One region of the Marinobacter sp. NP-4(2019) genome, then DNA from elsewhere that is predicted to be linked to it. Evidence: predicted binding sites of a transcription regulator. Region 1 holds the regulator's gene; the other holds the start of a gene.
The links. Region 1 encodes LexA, which represses DNA repair genes until DNA is damaged. Its sites were predicted from a motif close to CTGTNTNNNNANACAG; they were not measured.
Positions count from the first base shown of each region.

Region 1 (7,947 bases):
GGGATCGCACCGCAGTTCACCGGTACAAATGGCTTCTCCCGGCGTGCGGAATGGTAGTGCAGGTTTCGTGCAACAACTTCCTTGCCAGTGCCGGATTCGCCGGTAATCAGCACGCTGACTTCCTTATCGGCCACCTGTTGCATCAACTGGCGTACCGCCTGGACTTTCCGGCTGGTGCCGACCAGGCTGCGGAAAAGCTGCAGGCCACGCTGCTGGCCTCGTTCCTTGGAATGGATAAACTGATCACGGTAGATCTGTGCGCGGTAGAGGGAATCCACGAATTTCGTGTAATTCATGGGCCATGACATTCGCGCAATGATGCGTGACAAGTGGTCTTCAGACACGCCCTTCAGGGCCGGGTCGCCCACCATCAGTATGGGCACGCCATTGGTTTTTCGGCACAGCTCGGAAACGAGGTCGGCGATGCCGTTGCCTTCGCCATTCATCACAGCCATTGCGACCGTCGCCAAAGCTTCCTCGTCGCCATCAGCCAGCAGAGCCTTCGCTTCTTCGCCCGCCAGGACCTGCTCTTCACCAACAAATTCCAGAATGGTCACTATGTCGCGGCGGCGAGATTCGTCCTCGCTCAGCACCAGCACCTTGTTATTTTTGGGCATCCACGTAAATCTCTTGGAGGGATTTGTGCGGTATTTAAGACTGTAAGAGCACCGGAGTCAATTTTATGACGCTATCTGGACTCATTTCCTGAAACATTCTGGTACGCACGCGCCGCATTTTTGTTACGGTTCACGCCTTTCAACGCCTGCTCCGCTTCCGTGCGGGCTTCTGTGGCCCCCGCACTGGCCTTGTCACAAAAAGCCTGGAGGCGCTCAAGACGCTCCCTGACCGGCTCAACGGAGAGTTCTCCGGTTTCCAGTCGTGCCATGACCGGAGCAACCGTCGTTTTCACTTGTTGGTTAAGTTCAGACAACCGATCCCAGTTCCTGTCGCTCAATGCCTGAGCGAGGCATTCGATCAACTGGTCCAGGGCCTGGAGGTCGTTCGGGGCCTCTGTCATCAATCATTCTCCTGTGGTCTTTAGCGGCCCCGATCCCGGGCGGCGAGTCGTGCTCGGCTTCCCAACCAGCCGTTACCGACGCGCAGCGCGACGGGCGGCAGCGGCTGTAAACTGGTTGCCACGGAACCCCGGGCTGAAATCGTATGCCGGAAATCCGTCGTCCAGGCCGTCTATGTAATAACGTCTGGATTTCAGATCGTACGTCACCTCCATGGTAGTCCAGAACACCGGCTCACTGTAATAGCTGATGTTGTGGGCCTCGGAAACCCGCCAGAGTTTATCTTCCGCGTCGTATTCCTCGGACGCCAGGATCTGCCAGCTGTCTTCATCCACGTAGAACACGCGATATGACTGATACCCGTTCGCAGAGTGGCCTCGACCACCCACTCCCGGTGCAGTTCGTAACGGGAAAGTTTGTGTTTTCTTGTTAAACCCATAGGTAGCAACACGGGGAGGAAATCCGCTCCTGAAAATGGTAGACTATCGAATTAATCTGAAGCGCACTCTTACTTGATCTCGCTTTGCTCGACCGACACCCGTTTGGCAGGTAACCATGGCATCACAGTGGCATTCACTGGTATCACAAAAGCTGTTTCTGGCCAGGACACTGGTACGGCTGGCAGATAGCGATACTAACGCTGAAGCTGACTCCTACCGGGCATTGCAACGGGAAGCGGCTATTCAGGGTGCCATAGAACTTTCGCTGCGGGCCCGAAAGCTGTTGCTGGTCATGATTGCAAGGCTGTACCAGCAGAAAAACGAAGAACCCGAGTCACTCTCGGCCCTGGCATCCCTGTTGGGAACTGAACTGCCGGAAGTGGCTGAGTTGCTGGCCCTGGAGCACCAGCCAGGGAGCTGGTGGAATCATCTGGATCAACTGGAGACGTCCCAGGGTCGGCCGCCGGCGGCCAGGAAGACCGTCAGTGCGGAGAATATCATTGCGATCTCTGCGGAATCGGGCCCGGATCGATCAACGCCGGCGCTTAATACATTGCTCGACGCGCTCAAACAATTCGCTGACACCCTGGAAGACCGACACAGCGAGTGGTAAATCGCAAGTCACGACAGGGTAGGAATCAACAGAAAGGTTATTTGAATGTCACCATCTTTTTTTGAAATCGTACAGCTGAGTGACGGCGATTACGCCCTGCGTCGTATTGATGACGATGCAGCGCCGCTGGTACGCATTTCGTTTTCTTCAGAAGCTCGCGACATGATGGAAGACCGGGATATGGCCGTCGCCAAGGCGATGATCGCAGCAGGTATCGAGGCGGTCGGAAACGTCACCCATGATATCGACTGGGAAGAGGACGAACTGGAAACCCAGGACGTCCAGCCTTCCTATACGCTCCACTGAAAACACCCTGGCCAGCGCACTATCAGCGCTGGCGCAGCACCACCCCGTGACTGTTTCCCTGGGCGGACGCCTTCTGCAGCGTTTCCAGGGCTTCACGGCTGAGCTTCCGCGTCCACATCACCACCGCATGACAGGTACCGGCACTGAGCGCTCGCTCAGCCAGCTGGCGGGCCGGATAATCCGGGGTGGACCTTAAGACCAGCAGCTCGCCCGCGACAATACCGTGCATCTTTTGCCACTTGCTCACCAAAGCCTGGGGTGGATCAATCCACGCAAGCCAGCGCTTCTCCTGATTTAACTGAGTCAACATCGGCAGCAACAGCTGAAAATTCTCAACCTGACCTTCCGGCAGAATAATCTCGGTCACATTACCGACCACCGGCGCCGTTGCAGGATCAGCTCGCCTGGATCTGGCAGGCCCGGTACGAACAACCGACGTTCCACCCGCGGGCCTTGCGGGAGCCTGGTAGCCCATGGCCGCCTGTGAATAGGCCAGATTCTGGTTAAAGCTGAGTTGTTCCATGATACGCCTCGCCTTCAAGTTGACCGTTCCGGATCAGTGCATATCCGAGCGCCGGATAACACCAACGCCGAGCCCTTCAATAAACAGTTCCTCTTCCCTGAGATCCACTTCGATCGGGGCAAACTCCTCATTTTCCGCAATCAGGTACACAGTGGTGCCCTCCTTACGGAAGCGTTTGACTGTCACTTCCTCCCCGACGCGGGCCACCACCACCTGACCGTTGTGAACATCCTGAGTGCGATGGACCGCCAGCAGGTCGCCGTCGAGGATACCGATATCCTTCATGCTCATTCCGCGTACCCGCAACAGATAGTCTGCAGACGGGGAGAAAAAGTCCGGTTTCAGGGTACAGTGATCCTCAATATGCTCCTGGGCCAGGATCGGACTGCCTGCCGCAACCTGACCAACCACTGGCAAACCGAGATCTTCTTCAACCTCCGGCAGACGGATACCCCGGCTCGCGCCCGGCACCATTTCAATGGCCCCCTTGCGGGCCAGTGCCCGGAGATGTTCCTCCGCGGCGTTGGCGGAACGGAATCCAAGCTCCGCTGCAATTTCCGCCCGGGTCGGTGGGTACCCCGTTTCATCCACGTAACGCCGAATGATATCCAGTACCTGGGTTTGCCTTGCTGTCAGCTTCATGCGGTTGCCCCGTTAATCCTGTTTTTATATACAGTGATTTGACTATATACAGTGTTTTATCCAGTGTAAAGACCACTTCCTGTATTTTTTGTCAGATTGCGTCAGAATGCACTGAGTACGGTCTGTGATATGGTAAGTCCAACCCATTGAGGAGGCACAGGAATGAGCGAATCCAAGGCATGCAGGATGCCAGATATCCTCAGGACCGACACCGGTGAGGAGCGCCGCGTCGGAGTTGAAATAGAGCTGTCGGGCCTGAGTTACAGTGCCCTGGTAACACTGACGGAACAGCTGTTGTCGGGGCAGTCCCGTGAAACCTCCCGCTATGTGGCGGATCTGGAGACCGATCTCGGACACTTCACCATCGAGCTGGATTCAGCCCCGATCAAGGACCTCGATCTGAAGGGAGAAACGGTCCCGGAATCCATGCGGGAACTCGGAGGCCAGGCAATGGAAGTGATTGACGCCGCCGCCGAGAAGATTGTCCCCCTGGAGATCATCAGCCCGCCCTTGCCTTTCTCGTCCTTGGAACGCATTGAAGTCCTCTGCGATGAACTCCGCAAAGCGGGCGCCCTTGGCAGCCGCGAAGCGCTCTACTATGCATTCGGACTGCAGCTCAATCCCGAGCTGCCCGACCTCAGGGCGGACACCCTGGTTCGCTATCTGCAGGCTTTCGCGGTGCTGTATGACTGGCTGAAGTCGCGGCACCAGATCGATATCAGCCGCAAATTCACCAGTTATATCGAGCCGTGGAGCAGCACTTACATCGACCTGCTGGTAGCCGATGACTACGCGCCGGATACGGAACAGCTGATGCGGGACTACCTGAAGCACAACCCCACCCGCAACAAGGCCCTGGACCTTTTACCGCTGTTTGCCCACCTGGATAAGACCGTATTGGCGGAATACGTGGTGGATGAACGCATCAAGAGCCGGCCCACCCTGCACTACCGTCTGCCGGATTGCGACATCGACAATCCCGGGTGGCACTTCTCTTCGGTCTGGAACGACTGGGTCGTGCTGGAACAGCTTGCCAATAACGCCGGTGATCTGGCGGAGCTGAGGGAACAGTTCCGTATGAGCCGCAAGCTAAGCCTTCGCAATCTCACTCTGAGCTGGCTTGATACCTGTGAGCAGTGGTTGCGTAACAGGCACTATGTCTGACACCAGCCCTCAGTTGCCCGAACACCCGGGGCTGACCATCGGTATCAGTGGCCCCGCCCGACGCAGCACGGCACACCGGTTGATCAGCCTTGCGTTACGCATCCATGGTGCAAGAACGCACTATATCCGCCCCGGCGCCAGGGTGGACGTGGCGTTGCTTGACGGACTGGTACTGTCGGGAGGCACTCACGTTCATCCGGAACTCTACGGTCAGCAACCGACCGTCACCGCCCGCTACGACCGCCGGCGAGATCAGACTGACCAACGGTTGCTGAGCCGGGCCGAACAACTGAAGATTCCGGTTCTGGGCATTTGCCGGGGAGCCCAGTTTATCAATGTGTTCCACGGAGGCTCCCTGTGTCAGAACGTCACCCCCCTGCGGGTCCATACCCGCCACCGCCCGCTGCTTCTGCCCATGCAGACCGTGCGGCTGGTGAGGAACACCCGTCTCGGTCGCCTCATGCACAGCACCATCATTGGCGCGAACCGTATTCACAGCCAGGCAATCAAACGCCTTGGACGCAACCTGAGAGTGGTCGCACTGGACAACGACCAGTTTGTACAGGCCATCGAGAACACCGGTGACCACTGGTTGATGGGGGTCCAGTGGCACCCGGAATACCTGCTGTACCATGGCGGACATCGCCGTATCTTCAGCCACTTTGTCCATGCCGCCCGGGCCCGCAAGCTGGTGCGACTGGAAGAGGCGGAAGCCAACGACCCGACAACCACCCCATAGCGTTGTAAATAGCACTGCCAACCAGAACGGAGATCTGACCATGCCAAACGCGATAAAAAAACACCTGCTAGCCGGCCTTGCCGCAACCCTGATTCCACTGGCGGCCCAGGCCGGCGAAGTCAGCCTGAGCGGCGAAGGCAGCGTCAAGTACACGCCTGACAGCGCCCGCCTGCAATTTACGGCCAGTGCCGAACACAATCTGCCCGCCCGGGCCTCAGAGAAGGTCAATGACATGATGGCCCAGTGGCGTGACAGCATCAGCGCTTACCGCGACCGGCTCAACGACTACAGTGACGCCAACGTCAATCTTTACACTCGCACACTGCCGGTTCAGGAGCGAGATCAGGAGCCGCAGAAAATGGCGGTAGCCTCGCAAACCGTGAGCTTCACCATCGACGACCTGTCACTCCTCAACCCTTTGCTGGAACAGGCCCAGAAACTCGGGCTGGACTACCACCTCGGTGCCGGCAGCTTTTACCATTCCGATGAATCCGGACTGCAAAAACAGGCGCTGGCACAGGCGATTGCCGACGCCAAATCCCGCTGTGAGTTTGTTGCCCGTCAGCTGGATCAGTCCTGTGGTGACGTCGTTAATATCAGCGTCAACGGTGGTCACCGCCCCGTGCCCATGATGATGGCGGAAGCCAAATCCAGGGCCGATGTGGTATCCAGTGTTGGCGACCGGGAACTGCAGGCGAGCGTCAGTGCCACGTTCGAGCTCGACTAGAAATCCCGGGTATAGAAGATGTCGAGGGAAGCAGCCAGGCCACTGGCTGCTTCCAGATAAAAGTAGCGACCCAGATCGTAGCGCAGCGCCACGGTGGTAATCGGCTCGAAGATCCCCACCCCGTATCGCAGGCTCAGTTCATCGGTGATGTAACCACTGGCAACAACAGAGGCCTGGTCCCCTGTCCCCTCGGCTTCCAGAATCAGGTTGCTGATACCAAGCTCCTCACCGATTCCCTGGGTGACCTTGCTGGCCTGGGTAAGGCCCAGTGACAACGCCGCGCGACTCATTTGTCCTTCATCGCCCCGGCTTTGGGGAGCACGCCCGAGTATCACGTAGGACAAGGCATCACTCTGGGGCATCGACGGCTCAGAAAACACTTCCGTTTCCGGTTCGCTGACCGGACCACTGAGGCGAAGACCGGCAACCACGGCATCCACCCGTCGCACGGCCTCGATGTCCAGATACGGCTCGGTAAGGGGGCCCACGAAGACGATTCGCGCCCGACGCAGCTCCAGCTCCTGCCCGTAGGCTTCGTACTGACCGTTTTCCAACTGCAGGGCACCACGAGTGTCCATGTCATTGCCAATCCGCAGCGTGCCCTTGAGCTCCCCGGTGACACCAAAAGCGTCAAAGGTGACCTCGTCGTCCCCCACCACCACGGTGACATCCATATTCAGTGACCGGACAGTAGGTTCCTCCCGGTCGACCCCGACGATCACTTCATCCTCGGAAACCGACACCGCCTGCTCCGGCAGGGTTCGCACTTCGATCTCCCCCCGGGGCACATCCACCCGGCCTGTCACTGACAATTCCCCGTCGCTGAAAGCCAGGGTGATATCCGGTGCCACTTCCACCCGGGCATAGGGATCGTAGGTCACCGGCAGCCGCTCTCCGGTGACGGTCAACTCCCCGGCCGGCGCTCGTTGCCAATTGAGTTCACCCGCCAGCCTCCCCTCGCTGCGATCATTGCTCTTCCAACGACCACTCAGATCGGCGGAATAACCGTTCAGCGTCAATGCCACCACCACATCTTCGAGGGGGATCGGCAGGGAAGGATCAACGAACCGGCCACCTGTCAGGGCGATCTCGCCATGCACTGCCGGTTTCATCAACGGACCGGACAACTGCCCTTGTCCATTCACTTCACCCTGCACCTCCTCCAGGCCGGCTACCACGCCAGCCAACGCAATATCCAGGCCGTCCAGGGTAAAATTGCCGGTCACCGTACGGTCCTCGGCGGTCGGGTCTACCGACAGGTCCAGGGCGAAGTTCCCCAGTTCCGGCCCCGCCAGATCAACAGCGACATCCGCCAATTGCGGTTTCAAATCAACGTCTAAAGTCAGCTTATCGTGTCGGAGCGATTGCCAATCTTCCTGAACCAGCACCTCAAACTCCCCGGCCCCCGCATCCAGGGAAATGACGCCATCCGGCCCCTCATCGGTCATCGCCAGGTTTATGTCAGCGTTGATCCGCGCACGCCAACGCAGGATTTCCGGCAGCAGCGACGCCAGAGCTTCGGAGGGGAAGTTATCCACCCGATAGGCGAGCTGCGGGTCAGGCATCAGAGTCTGATCCCCGGCACAAACGGAACTGTCCTGCCAACGCCAGCAATGGGCGCCGAAGATCAGCGTGCCGTTCTCGCTATAACCGAGCTCCGCCGGCCCGTCGAGGGTCCAGGTCTGGGACTGGCCCGACAGATCAAGCTCCCCGCTGTCCAGAGAACCACGCCAGCTGTTCCAGGCATCCCCCGCGCCTCCGGCCAGGACAAGGCCGA
Region 1 covers NZ_CP034142.1:2,920,531-2,928,477, forward strand. The annotation lists gene EHN06_RS13305 (sigma-54 dependent transcriptional regulator) at 1-617, opposite strand, end outside; gene EHN06_RS13310 (SOS cell division inhibitor) at 689-1,018, opposite strand; partial or broken gene EHN06_RS13315 (DUF1329 domain-containing protein) at 1,091-1,455, opposite strand; gene EHN06_RS13320 (DUF6586 family protein) at 1,572-2,069, shown strand; gene EHN06_RS13325 (hypothetical protein) at 2,115-2,375, shown strand; gene EHN06_RS13330 (cell division inhibitor SulA) at 2,398-2,898, opposite strand; gene lexA (transcriptional repressor LexA) at 2,932-3,540, opposite strand; gene EHN06_RS13340 (amidoligase family protein) at 3,703-4,704, shown strand; gene EHN06_RS13345 (gamma-glutamyl-gamma-aminobutyrate hydrolase family protein) at 4,697-5,443, shown strand; gene EHN06_RS13350 (SIMPL domain-containing protein) at 5,484-6,170, shown strand; gene EHN06_RS13355 (translocation/assembly module TamB domain-containing protein) at 6,167-7,947, opposite strand, start outside.

Region 2 (7,947 bases), 860 kb from region 1:
GCTCAGTGATGTCAGCTCCTCGTCGGTCAGGATGTTGCCTTGCTGGACGTTGATCTTGTATACGCCAGGAAAGACACAACCAGACAGGATGAGAGTGAGAATGATAGCTGTGAGCTTTTGCATCGCCGGGGGAAATCCTCTATCTTGAAATCGCCTGCCAGGGGCAGGTGTGACACGGTCTAACCGTATAAATGCGGCTTCATCATACCGGAAGCCGTGGGGCACACCAACGAGTGAATAGTAACATGTCATCTGAAAACGCCGAATTACGAAAAGTCGGTCTGAAAGTTACTCTGCCGAGAGTAAAGATTTTCAACATTCTGGAAAACTCCGAGGAACACCACCTCAGCGCAGAGGATGTGTACAAGAAGCTTCTGGAGCAAGGGGATGACGTGGGGCTGGCGACCGTATACCGGGTTCTGACCCAGTTTGAGGCTGCCGGACTGGTGCTTCGCCACAACTTTGAAGGCGGGCACGCAGTGTTCGAAATGGCCGGGGATGATCACCACGATCACATGGTTTGCACGCAAACCGGCGAGGTCATTGAGTTTTGCGATCCCATCATCGAAGAGCGCCAGAAGAAAATTGCCGAAGAGCGGGGCTATGAGATCATTGATCACAGCCTGATTCTCTACGTCAAGCCGATTGGCAAGTAACTTTCCTTCCGTAAGCGCGATACCCGAATGAAAGAATAAAAAAAGGGGCGGATGTGAATCCGCCCCAATAGCTCTCAGGATCGAGAGGGGAATGTGCTCTGTCGCTCAGTGATGGGTCGCCTGTCCTTTGGTGAACATCTCGCGGGCATGGGCAATGGTGTGTTCGGTCATGTCGACACCGCCAAGCATTCTTGCCACTTCGCTGATTCGCCCGTGATCATCCAGTGTTTCAATTTTCGAGAAGGTAGCGTCCTGTTCGGTAAACTTGCTGACGAACAGATGTTGGTGGCATTGGGCTGCAACCTGCGGTAGATGGGTGACGCACAATACCTGACCATCGTCGCCCAGGGTTCTCAGTAATCGCCCGACCACTTCTGCCGTGCCGCCACCGATGCCGACGTCTACTTCATCAAACACCAGGGTAGGAGTGGTTGAGGTCTGTGCGACCACCACCTGGATTGCCAGGCTGATGCGTGACAGTTCGCCGCCGGAGGCGACTTTGGCCAGTGGTCTGGCGGGCTGGCCCGGGTTGGCGCTGACCAGGAATTCCACGTCTTCAAGGCCATGAGGTGCCGGCTCGTCGTCGGTGCGATTCAGGTGGGTGACAAACTGCACTGCCGGCATGCTGAGTTGTGCCAGTTCGCCGGCAATTCTCTGGTCGAGATTGGCGGCCGCCTGCTGGCGGGCTTCCGATAACTGGCCGGCCAGTTCGTCAAAGCGGTGTCGCTGGGATTCCAGCTCGGCCTCCAGTTGTTCAACGCTGCCTTCACCATCATCCAGGGATGCCAGTTCGGCGCTGAGGCGCTGGTGCAGTTCGGGCAGCTCTTCCGGCGTGATGCGGTGTTTGCGAGCCATCTGGTAAATCGCGCTCAGGCGTTCCTCGACCTCGGCCAGTCTTGCCGGGTCGGCCTCGTAATCCTCCACAAAACGGCGGAGGTTGTCCCCCGCTTCACTGATCTGGATCTGTGCTTCGTTCAGCATCTGGATGGTATCCATCAGAGCCGGCACTTCGGTGGGCAGGTGTTCCAGTTGCTGCAGCGCCTGACGGACCAGGTCTGCGGCGCTGTTGTCTTCTTCCGTGCACAGCAGAGCGGCCTGTTGACTGTTCTGCAGCACGGTGTCGGCGTGACTGAGTTGTTCCTGTTCCTGCTCCAGATTTTCCTGTTCGCCTTCTTCCAGAGCCATGCGATCCAGCTCTTCTACCTGATAGCGGAGCAGTTGCAACCGGGCTTCGGCTTCGTCGGCGTTTTGCTGTCGTTCGGTCAGGCGTTGGCGGGTTTTGTGCCAGGTCTTCCAGGCATCGCGGGTGTCGGCGGCGAGGGCTTCCACGCCGGCGTATTCGTCCAGCAGCTTGCGATGGGTTTCCTTGCGGAGCAGGGACTGGTGCTGGTGCTGGCTGTGAATGTCCATCAGCAGGCTGCCCAGATCCTTGAGGTGTGCGAGCGGGCAGGGCTGGCCGTTAATATAAGCTCGTGAGCGGCCATCCTTGCTGATAACCCGGCGCAGGATGCAGTCATGCTCGTCGTCCAGCTCGTGCTGTTCCAGCCAGGCCCGGGCCTCGGCGATGCGGGACACATCGAAGGAGGCGGTAATGTCGGCCCGCTTGGCCCCGTGGCGTACGGCACCCGCATCGGCCCGTCCACCCATGGCCAGCCCCAGGGCGTCCAGGACAATGGACTTGCCGGCACCGGTTTCCCCGGTGAGGGCGGTCATGCCCTTGCTGAACTGAAGTTCGACCCTTTCGGCAATGGCGTAGTTGGATACGGTGAGCTGTGTGAGCATGCTGGTGACCTCCGCTCTGAAAAAAAACACTGTGGTTACATACAGTGACTGTGAATATATACAGGGTTTTGCCTGTTTGCAAATTCGCGGGTGTGAAATTGTGGATAAATGCATTCATGGAGGTTGAAACCGGAGCAAGGGGCCCCATATCCGTTCGCAACCCTCTTTGATCTGGCCGATAAAGGCTGGATGACATGTATAACCGGCCGTATTTGCGGCTGCGGATGAATGATCAGGAGTAGCCATGAGTGCTGACGAAAATCGTAACGAGCAGGTTGAGGAAGAGCTGAAAGCTGCCGAGGCCGAAGCGACAGGAGACGCTGAAGGTAATTCGGCCGGGGAGCCTTCTGAAACCGAAGCCCTTCAGGCTCAGGTTCAGGAATATCAGGAGCAGATGCTGCGGGCCCAGGCAGAAATGCAGAATGTCCGTCGTCGTGCCGAGCTGGATGTGGAAAAGGCCCACAAGTTCGCGCTGGAAAAGTTTGTGAAGGAGCTGTTGCCAGTGGCGGACAGCCTCGAGAAGGCGGTTGAGAGCACCGAAGGTCAGGAGGCTTCCGGCGAACTGGTGGCGTCTATTCGTGAAGGTGTGGAGATGACGCTGAACCTGTTTATGAACAGCCTCAAGAAGTTCAACGTTGAGCAACTCAATCCCGTTGGCGAACCGTTTGATCCGCAACTGCACGAAGCCATGTCCATGGTGCCGGCGCCGGATGCCGAGCCGAACAGTGTCGTCGCGGTTGTGCAAAAGGGGTACACCCTGAACGAACGCCTGGTCCGGCCTGCGATGGTGGTCGTGGCCAAGGCCGAGGATGCACCAAAAATCGATGAACAGGCTTGAAAAGTGAATTAAGGCGCCAATATAGGCAGTAAACAGGCGGGCGCCGGATTGAATGACCGGGGCTGACAGCCCGAAACAGTTTTGACTGGCATCGGATTGGCGATGTCGCAACCGGATCGAACAAACGAATTGGAGTGAATCAATGAGCAAGATTATTGGTATCGACCTGGGAACCACGAACTCCTGCGTTGCCATCATGGATGGTGACAAGGTCAAGGTTATCGAGAACGCTGAGGGTGATCGCACCACCCCGTCGATCATTGCGTACACCGAAGACGGTGAGACCCTGGTAGGTCAGTCTGCCAAGCGTCAGGCGGTCACCAATCCGAACAACACCCTGTATGCCATCAAGCGTCTGATCGGCCGTCGTTTCGAAGACGACGTGGTCCAGAAAGATATCAAGATGGTGCCCTACAAGATCACCAAGGCCGACAATGGTGATGCCTGGGTGGAAGTGAAGGGTGAGAAGATGGCGCCGCCGCAGGTGTCCGCGGAAGTCATCAAGAAGATGAAGAAGACCGCCGAGGACTACCTGGGCGAGAAAGTCACCGAAGCGGTCATCACCGTGCCGGCCTACTTCAACGACAGCCAGCGTCAGGCCACCAAGGACGCCGGCAAGATTGCCGGTCTGGAAGTCAAGCGGATCATCAATGAGCCGACCGCTGCTGCCCTGGCTTATGGTCTGGACAAGAAGAGCGGCGACCGCACCGTGGCTGTGTACGATCTGGGTGGTGGTACCTTCGATATCTCCATCATCGAAATCGCCGACGTCGACGGTGAGCACCAGTTCGAAGTGCTGGCCACCAACGGCGACACCTTCCTCGGTGGTGAAGACTTCGACATGAAGCTGATCGAATACCTTGCTGATCAGTTCAAGAAAGACAGCGGCATTGACCTGCGTGGCGACTCGCTGGCGATGCAGCGTCTGAAGGAAGCTGCCGAGAAGGCCAAGATCGAGCTGTCCAGCAGTCAGCAGACCGACGTCAACCTGCCGTACGTAACGGCGGATGCCAGCGGTCCCAAGCACATGAACGTGAAGGTCACCCGCGCCAAGCTGGAATCCCTGGTGGAAGAGCTGATCGAGCGCAGCATTGCGCCGTGCCGCACTGCGCTGGATGATTCCGGTGTCAAGGTTGGCGACATCGACGAAGTAATCCTGGTCGGTGGTCAGACCCGTATGCCGCTGGTTCAGGAGAAGGTGAAGAACTTCTTCGGTAAGGAGGCCCGTAAAGATGTTAACCCGGATGAAGCCGTTGCCATGGGTGCTGCCATCCAGGCCGCCGTGTTGTCCGGTGATGTGAAAGACGTTCTGCTGCTGGACGTGACTCCGCTGACCCTGGGTATCGAAACCATGGGTGGTGTGGCCACGCCGCTGATCGACAAGAACACCACCATTCCGACCAAGAAGTCGCAAACCTTCTCCACGGCGGATGACAACCAGACCGCGGTGACCATCCACGTGGTTCAGGGGGAGCGTAAGCAGGCGGCGCAGAACAAGTCCCTGGGTCGTTTCGACCTGGCCGATATTCCGCCGGCACCCCGTGGCGTACCGCAAATCGAAGTTACTTTCGATATCGACGCCAACGGTATCCTGAACGTCTCCGCCAAAGACAAGGCGACCGGCAAGGAGCAGTCCATCGTCATCAAGGCCTCTTCCGGCCTGAACGACGATGAAATCGAGAAGATGGTACGCGATGCTGAGGCCAACGCCGAGGAAGATCGCAAGTTCGAGGAGCTGGTACAGGTCCGTAACCAGGGTGATGCGATGGTTCACGCCGTTCGCAAGACCCTGAAAGATGCCGGTGACAAGGTCAGCGACAGCGAGAAGGAATCCATCGAAGCGTCTATCAAGGAGCTGGAAGAAGCGCTGACCGGTTCCAACAAGGAAGATATTGAGGCCAAGACCCAGAAGCTGACCGAAGTGTCCTCTGAGCTGGCTCAGAAAATGTACGCAGATCAGGCGGACCAGACGCAGCAAGCTGGCGGGGAAGAAAGTGCCCAGGCCCAGACTTCTGACGACGCAGTCGACGCCGAGTTTGAAGAAGTCAAAGACGACGACAAGCGGTAATTTCTGACGTACATCAGGCAGTTGGAAAACGCGGGGGAGTCCCCGCGTTTTCCGCGTTTTAAAAACAGGGTTTTAAAGCATGGCCAAGCGCGATTATTACGAAATTCTCGGGATATCCCGGGATGCGGACGAGAAGGAAATCAAGCGGGCTTACCGCAAGCTCGCAATGAAGTATCACCCCGACCGTAACCCGGACGACACTGACGCCGAGAACAAGTTCAAAGAGGCCAGCGAAGCCTACGAAATACTGGCGGACCAATCCAAACGGGCCGCCTATGACCAGTTCGGTCACGCCGGCGTTGATGGCCAGGCGGGCGGCGGATTCGGAGGTGGCGGTGCCAGCTTCTCCGATATCTTCGGTGACGTATTCGGTGACATCTTCGGTGGTGGCGGCCGTGGCCGCAACACCCGTGGCGCCGACCTGCGTTACACCCTGGAGCTGGATCTGGAAGAAGCCGTAAAAGGCAAGACTGTTCAGATCCGTATCCCTGGTCACCGGGAGTGCGAAGTCTGTGACGGCAGTGGTGCGGAAAAAGGCTCCCGCCCGGAAACCTGTGGTACCTGTAAGGGTATGGGGCAGGTCCGCATGCAGCAGGGCTTCTTTACGGTGCAGCAGGCCTGTCCGACCTGTCGTGGTTCCGGTCAGGTCATCAAGAATCCCTGCCAGGCCTGTCATGGCCAGGGCAGGGTCCAGGAAGAGAAGACTCTCTCCGTCAAAGTGCCGCCCGGCGTGGATACCGGCGACCGTATCCGTCTTTCCGGTGAAGGGGAGATGGGCGTGGATGGCGGTCCTCCCGGTGACCTGTATGTACAGATTGCCGTTCGCGAGCATTCCATCTTCACCCGCGATGGCCGCAACCTGTATTGCGAAGTGCCCATCAGCATCGTGGATGCTACCCTCGGTGGTGAGCTCGAAGTGCCAACGCTGGATGGCCGTGTGAAGTTGAAGATTCCGCCGGAAACCCAGACCGGAAAGCTTTTCCGTCTGCGTAACAAGGGTGTCAGCCCGGTTCGCGGCGGCCCGTCAGGGGATCTGCTCTGCCGTGTGATCGTGGAAACGCCGGTCAACCTGACCAAGCGTCAGAAAGAGCTGCTGGAAGAATTCCAGCAAACACTGGATGGCGGCAACGGCACTCATCATGCTCCGAAGAAAACCTCCTGGTTTGAGGGTGTGAAAAGTTTCTTTGATGAAATGAAATTCTGAGGACAGGTGATATGAGGGTAGCAATCATCGGCGCCGCCGGGCGCATGGGTAAAGTCCTGATCGAAGCCGTCGACGGCACCGAAGGTCTTGAGCTCGGCGCTGCCGTGGTCGAGCCGGGCAGTTCGCTGATTGGCGCGGATGCCGGCGAGCTGAGTGGTATCGGCAAAACCGGCGTCACCATGGCCGGCAGCCTGGAAGACGTGAAGGACGATTTTGATGTGCTTGTCGACTTCACGTTTCCGGACCTGACCTTGGAAAATGCCGAGTTCTGCAAAGCCAACGGCAAAATGATCATCATCGGCACTACCGGCATGACCGACGCCGAAAAAGAGCAGTTGGCTGTGGTTGCTGAATCCACCCCCGTAGTGTTTGCGCCCAACATGAGCGTTGGCGTCAACGTCGTCCTCAACCTGCTGCGCACCGCAGCGGCGACCCTGGGCGACGACTACGACGTGGAAATCATCGAAGCCCACCACCGCCACAAGAAAGACGCGCCTTCAGGCACGGCGTTGCGCATGGGCGAAGTGGTTGCCGATGCCCTCGGTCGCGACCTGAAAGAATGCGCCGTCTACGGCCGCGAAGGCTTCACCGGCGAGCGCACCCGCAAGGAAATCGGTTTTGAAACCATTCGCGCCGGTGATGTGGTGGGTGATCACACCGTGTTGTTCGCTACCGAAGGCGAGCGTATCGAAGTGACCCACAAGGCGAGCAGTCGCATGACGTTTGCCAAGGGTGCCATGCGGGCGGCGCTTTGGCTGCAGGGCAAGCCGGCGGGGCTTTATGATATGCAGGATGTTCTGGGGTTGAAGTGAGAATGGTGTGTCGGATTACGAGGCTGCGCCTCTAATCCGACCTACGTCACCTGGCGCGGCTGATCCTGCCCGGGTGGGGGCTCCCTCTGCTTCATATAACTCGGAGGCAGGGGGTTGGGATTCTTCTCCCGGAAATGTCGGAGGCCGTGGATGGCCGGAGATCAAGCGCACATGGATGTGCTTGTAGCGTTTTCCGGGAGAAGAATCCCAAGCGCCTGCCGGTGTTCCTGCGGGGCGCCCGTTGGTGTCTACGCCGTGCTCCCGGGTTTTCCGTCAAGAGGCGGATTTCAGATGGACACAAAGCGCCAAATTTTTTACAATAAGGCGGTTTGACTGCACCAAGCGTACCTTTGAACAAGTTTTTAAAAAAGCGGGACCGGGTTAAGACTCTGTCTCGCTTTTTTGCAACCTGAATTTGCGCTTGCGTTCCTGTTCGTGACGAACTGATACGCCACTCGATGAGGATACAAGCCTTGAGTACACCTGCAATCCTTGCACTCGCAGACGGAAGCCTGTTTTACGGCACCGCCATTGGCGCTGAGGGAGAGACCAGCGGCGAAGTGGTGTTCAACACCGCCATGACCGGT
Region 2 covers NZ_CP034142.1:3,775,752-3,783,698, reverse strand. The annotation lists gene EHN06_RS17250 (outer membrane protein assembly factor BamE) at 1-123, opposite strand, end outside; gene fur (ferric iron uptake transcriptional regulator) at 246-656, shown strand; gene recN (DNA repair protein RecN) at 762-2,438, opposite strand; gene grpE (nucleotide exchange factor GrpE) at 2,683-3,276, shown strand; gene dnaK (molecular chaperone DnaK) at 3,419-5,344, shown strand; gene dnaJ (molecular chaperone DnaJ) at 5,424-6,548, shown strand; gene dapB (4-hydroxy-tetrahydrodipicolinate reductase) at 6,560-7,360, shown strand; gene carA (glutamine-hydrolyzing carbamoyl-phosphate synthase small subunit) at 7,834-7,947, shown strand, end outside.
Region 2: recN (DNA repair protein RecN) is a predicted target of LexA. The motif match lies at 2,487-2,502, and genes of this name have one in related genera.